2 regions of the Limosilactobacillus urinaemulieris genome follow, and region 1 is predicted to be linked to the other one. Evidence: a T-box and tRNA genes for the amino acid it is inferred to sense, from the RefSeq annotation. Region 1 holds a T-box; the other holds one or more tRNA genes.
The links. A T-box is a leader RNA that pairs with one kind of tRNA and senses whether it is charged. The one in region 1 lies ahead of tyrS (tyrosine--tRNA ligase), so its partner is inferred to be a tRNA-Tyr.

Region 1 (3,137 bases):
CGGCCTTGATTGGTTATTACTTAGGGCCGTGGATTGGTGGCTGGGCCATGGTGGTTAATGATATTATTAGTAACACCATTCTTAATTCTGGAACCGCCTTTTTTCCGGGATTTACCTTCTCAGCCTTTGTTTCTGGTGTATTAGCGGGGATGTTCCTGTATAACCAGAAAGTTACTTGGCAACGGGCACTAATTTATGAGTTCTTCCAAATTTTAGTAACTAATGTTATCTTTACAACGCTTTGGATTTACATTATGAGCTTAAATACCGGAAGTACTGGAAAAACATTCTGGGCGCTTTTGCTTATCCGATTGCCTAAAGAAGTCATTACTTGGCCTTTAGAAGGGATTATTGTTTTCCTTATTTTGAAGCGATTGAGCAAGATTAATTTGAGGGTATAACTCCTGCAGCAATTTGGTGAATCTTGACGAAGATTTTAATAGAAGATAATTTAGAGTGCTGACCATCATTAATCGGCTTGCTGACTGTGATGGTGAGCACTTTTTGAATTTTTTATGAAAAAAGCACCATGAAAATTGAGCTTTGTTCGTTTTGTGTTATGATGAAAAATATATTCTGAAATAATTGGAGAGAGTATTAAATGAAGAAACGTTATCATTTATCCTTAAAACAGTTCATTCATGATCTGAAGGAACTAGTTAAGCCACATTACCAAACTTCAATGTGGCCACTTGGCGGAGTGATGATTATTTTCCTCGCATTATCATTTATTGTTGGTTATTTTGCCCAGGGGATATTAAGTTCAATGGGGATGGCCATGATGATGATTATGTACGGGATGGCATCACCTGCAGCAATTGGATTGGCTTTGCTTGAATTGCTTCTTGCAATTGTGATTTTAGTGGCATTGTCATTCTTCTATTCATTCTTTACCACGGCCGCACAATTTACTTATCAGGATAAGGTTCGCCACCCTGAACAAATTGTCAGTGCTGGCTCAGTATGGATGCACTATAAACACTTGCGGAAGAATCAATTATGGCGGATCATTCTTTACACTGGCTTGTTTGTATTCCTGTGGAGCTTGCCATTAGATATTATTGGCGGATTAGTTGCTAAAAACCAAGCATTAGTAATTGTTTGCCGGATACTGAACGACATTGTAATGGCATGGAAGGGAATTGAATATTCTCAAGCTAATTTCCTTTACCGTGATCGTCAGCCACAATTCCTTGGTCAATCAATGCGCCATGCCCTAACTGCTAGTCGACGGTTTATGGGCGGGCGCAAGTGGAACTACCTATTGATCATGCTTGTAGTAATCTTTATCCCAATGGTTGTTTGGGAAGTCATTTTTGGTGCTTTAGCATACTGGGGTATTTACACCGCCACTTACGCGTTGATATACATTGGCTTGTTGTTAATGATTCTTGGCTTTGCTGCTTACTTGCCAGTGATTTTTGCCAGTGGGGCCCTTTACTATGAAGAAGCAAAGAAAACCGCTAACTTGGATGAAGACTTTGCTGACACGTTTAAGCCAGTTGCTGAATTAACTGGTGAAGCTTATGTTCATGAAGTTTATACACCAAAGAAAAAGGTAAAGAAAGCTAAACAAAAGCAGGATAAGAAGAAACAAGAAAATAAATAATTGTTAGTTAAAGAGAAGTCACGAAAGAAATAGATTCGGTGGCTTCCTTTTTATCTTGACAAAGTACTAACTCTCTAGGTACAATGACGGCAATAATAAAGGCGTTGATGTAATTTAGTAGTTTGCCAACTAGTAGATTAGAGATTAAACGGTTGCTGAAAGTTTAATGCGGTTGGCTAACGAATTACACTTACGGAGCTTTTCAATTTTGAACGGATCGTCTCGTTATCGACTAGAGAGGCAATTACTGGATTAGTAGTTGCAATTCAAGGTGGTAACGCGGTAAATCGTCCCTGACTTCAATATGGAGTTGGGGATTTTTTGATCTGAAACATGATATAGGAGGCAATACGATGAACATTATTGATGAACTTGAGTGGCGTGGTGCCATTAACCAAACTACTGATAAAGAAGCACTAAAGGAATTAACTGAAAACAAGAACATTGGTCTGTACTGTGGAACTGATCCGACAGGGGATAGTCTTCATATTGGCCACTTAATTCCCTTCATGATTCTTAAACGATTCCAGTTAGCAGGGCATCACCCAGTTATTATTATTGGTGGTGGAACTGGTGCAATTGGTGATCCATCTGGACGGAAAACAGAACGGACCCTTCAAACTGAATCACAGTTAGAGCACAATAAGAAGGCTCTTACCGAACAAATGAAGAAGCTTTTCGGTACTGAGAATTTTACGATTGTTGATAACTATACTTGGCTGAAGGACTTTACCATGATTGACTTTTTACGTGATTTTGGGAAGCTCTTTAACGTTAATACAATGCTAAACAAGGAAGTTGTTGCAAGTCGACTTGACTCAGGGATTTCCTTTACTGAGTTTACTTACCAAATTCTTCAAGCGGTAGACTTCCTGCACCTTTACCAAAATAATAGCGTGCAGCTTGAAATTGGTGGGTCAGACCAATGGGGGAATATTACTGCCGGAATTGATTTGATTCATAAGGTAGAAGGACCGGACGCAAAGGTATACGGGCTGACCATTCCGTTGATGTTAAAGGCTGACGGAACAAAATTCGGGAAAACTGCTGGTGGTGCTATTTGGCTTGATCCAAAGAAGACTTCACCATACGAATTCTACCAGTTCTGGATTAACCAGGATGATCGTGACGTTGTTAAATACCTCAAATACTTTACCTTCTTATCTAAAGATGAAATTGATGATTTAGCCGAGAAAGTTCAAAAAGAACCATGGAAGCGAGAAGCTCAACGGCGCTTAGCTGAAGAAGTTACTAAGTTCGTTCATGGCGAAGAAGGATTGGCCGAAGCTCAACGGATTACTAAGGCATTGTTCTCTGGAGATGTTGCTGACTTAACTACTGAGGAAATTGAACAAGCTTTCAAGGATGTCCCTTCAGTAGAAGTAGCTAATGAAAAGAAGAATATCATTTTGTGGTTGGTTGATGACACCAAGATTGAACCATCACGTCGTCAAGCACGACAAGATGTTGAAAATGGTGCTATCCATATTAATGGTGAAAAGGTAACTGATGTTGATGCAGAGATCGA
Region 2 (3,137 bases), on a different contig from region 1:
GTATGTTTGTTTTCGGGATTAACTTGGGTGCAGCTGTTGCGCCATGGGCTGTTCCGTGGGCTGCTAATGGCTTTGGTTTACACTTGTTCGGTAATGAAATGAACTTCCATGCTGGTTTCTCACTAGCTGCAATCGGAATGTTCTTTGGGTTACTACAATATACTCTTGATGGTCGGAAGTACCTTTCTAAGGACAGTCTTTATCCTAATGACCCAATTGAAAAAGATGATTTGCGGCCAATTATTATCTGGACACTTGTTGGTGTTGCTGTCTTAGTAGTTGTCCTTGGGTTATTAGCTGCTATGGGTCAGCTTAACATTACGAATATCATTAACATCATTACGTTTATCGCAATTGCACTGCCAATTTACTACTTCATTATGATGTTAAACTCCAAGAAGGTTACGAAGCCTGAAAAGTCACGGGTTATTGCTTACATCCCACTTTTTATTGCAGCAGCAATTTTCTGGGCAATTGAAGAATCAGGTTCAGTTGTTTTAGCATTATTTGCTGAACAACGGACAGTTCTTCACATTGGTAGCTGGCACTTTGCAGCTGCCAACTTCCAGACGTTGAACCCATTATTCATTATGATCCTGACACCAGTATTCGTTGCTCTGTGGGATCACTGGAAGGGTCAACCAAGTGCTCCTGGTAAGTTCTCTGCAGGGCTTGTCTTTGCTGGATTATCATACATCTTAATGGCTTTCCCAGGAATGATGTACGGAACAGCAGGTCGTGTTAGTCCATTCTGGTTAGTTGGTTCATGGTTTATCGTTGAAATTGGTGAAATGTTAATCTCACCAATTGGTTTGTCAGTAACGACTAAACTTGCACCAAAGGCCTTTAAGTCTCAAATGATGAGTATGTGGTTCTTGGCTGATTCAGCTGGTCAAGCTGTGAATGCCCAAATTGTTAAGTACTACTCATCCGCAACTGAAGTACCTTACTTCATGATTGTCGGAATCGTAAGTATCGTCTTTGGTATCATTCTGATGTTCTTTGTTAAGAAGATTCACAGTTTGATGGATGGTGTAAATTAACCTGCTTGTAAATTGCAATTATTTAAGATGAAACAACCTAAGATTAGTTCAGAACGAAAAAACAATTGTTCTGAACTTTTTTGTTACTCTAAAGATAGAGCTAAGGTCGAACATGCTCCCAGGGGCCGCGCGTTCGTATTTGAACTTAGTAAAAGTATTTATGTCACATTCTCTTTTTGATTTTTCTCAAAAAAGTCCTTGCAATTTTAAGCAAAATTCGATATTATAATAAACGTTGATTGTTACTACTTAACTATCACGTTGTTATGGAGGAGTAGCGAAGTCTGGCTAAACGCGACGGTCTGTAAAACCGTTCCTTCGGGTTCGGCGGTTCGAATCCACCCTCCTCCACTTTTATTATTGGGCTATAGCCAAGCGGTAAGGCAACGGTTTTTGGTACCGTCATGCGCTGGTTCGAATCCAGCTAGCCCAACTGCCAAAGTCACCAACTGTTTGGTTGGTGGCTTTTTTGTTTATATTTAATCGTTAATATGAAGGGGAAATTACAATGCCTAAGCAAGGGCAGTTTGCCAAGTCTAGTCGTCTAAAACAGCTGAATCAATTTAAAGTAAAACAGCATTCTCAGCAAAACGTAATTGATGATGAACAATTTGTGGACTACGTAGTCTTAAGATTTAATTTGACAAGTAAGAAAAGGTTGGAAAAAAATATTCAAGAAAGTAATCAACGCTTCTTGATTGAAATCCTAGATGCTTGTCAAGAACAGAACCTAGATTTAACCGCCACTATTCCAGAATTATTGCAAAAGTTAAATAGTCGGGTTCCCTGGCAATTTTACCGGCAGATTATTGCGGGATGGGAAGTCCTTCAGCAGTTTATCCGTCGTGAACTTCCGGGAGTACCGCTAAAAAAACAAATCCTTGTTTCAGGAACGCTTACTAAAGAAGATTTAACTAAAATGGTGGCAGAGGAATTAGCAACTAAGGCGACCGCGATGACATTCTTAAATCACCCAGTTAACAAGCAAATCCAAGAAATGACGAAAAGTCGTCTTCTCCAAGCGGTTTACCAAGAAAATAAAATTAACTGGCAGCAGATCACAACTTTATTTAAACCTTTTCCATTAACAATTGATCCTCAATTAGATCAGGGAACGAAAGAGTGGTTAATGGCATTGGAAAAAGATTAATCAGCTGTTAGAATAATAAGGGATGCTGTGGCGGAGCTTATCGCCATGGCTTTTTTGATCTAAATTGAGATGAAAAGATGATAGAGAAGATAAAACAGGGTAACCATACCTATGCGGCGATTTTTTCAATGGCATTATTAACCTTCGTCGGGATTTTAAACGAAACCGCAATGAACGTTACTTATCCGGAACTAGTAACGGTCTTTGGCGTCTTCCTAGATATTATCCAGTGGATTACTACCGGATATTTATTAATGGTGACAATTGTTATGGGAACAACGGCATACCTCTTACGACAATTTCCTGCACAAAAATTGGCACTTGTTGCTGTTGGGATGTTTGTTATTGGGGATGTAATTGGCGCCTGCGCAACTAATTTCCCGGTATTATTGGTTGCAAGGTTAATTCAGGCGATGGCTACGGGATTGTCGACACCAATTCTCTTCCATTTAATTTTTACGGAAATTCCGGCTAATCGGAAGGGAATCATGACCGGGTTTGCAGGAATGGTGATTTCGTTTGCCCCCGCAATTGGACCCACATACGGTGGAATTGTTTCAGAAACAATGTCTTGGCGGATGATTTTTTGGTTAATCTTACCGTTAGCCTTAATCAGTTTAGTTATTGGTCAGCTGACTATTGATACTCGGCCAATTGGTAATCCTAAGCGTTTTAGTTACTTGAGTTTATTTTATTAAGCTTGGCATTAGTTCTGGTTGTGTATTCAGTATCCTTGATTGGTAATGTCGGTTTAACGGGACGATTCTGGTTTAGTTTATGTTTAGGAATAATTTTCTCCTTGCTATTTATTTACGTTAATAATTCAGGACATTCCCAATTATTGAATCTTTCAATTTTTCGGGTAGTTCCAATTCGCCTCTCAACCGTTACGTACTTTAATCTCCAATTTATTAATATTGGAATCTCGTTGGTTATTCCGGTCT

Region 2: it has a tRNA-Tyr gene. The T-box ahead of tyrS (tyrosine--tRNA ligase) is inferred to sense a tRNA for this amino acid. The anticodon was not compared.

Annotation. Positions count from the first base shown of each region.
Region 1 is NZ_CAKOBX010000014.1:21,063-24,199, forward strand. It holds gene MR181_RS08585 (folate family ECF transporter S component) at 1-401, shown strand, start outside; gene MR181_RS08590 (hypothetical protein) at 602-1,609, shown strand; T-box leader at 1,705-1,907, shown strand; gene tyrS (tyrosine--tRNA ligase) at 1,963-3,137, shown strand, end outside.
Region 2 is NZ_CAKOBX010000013.1:18,944-22,080, reverse strand. It holds gene MR181_RS08460 (peptide MFS transporter) at 1-1,043, shown strand, start outside; tRNA gene MR181_RS08455 (tRNA-Tyr) at 1,312-1,394, shown strand; tRNA gene MR181_RS08450 (tRNA-Gln) at 1,405-1,476, shown strand; gene MR181_RS08445 (hypothetical protein) at 1,552-2,193, shown strand; partial or broken gene MR181_RS08440 (MFS transporter) at 2,271-3,137, shown strand, end outside.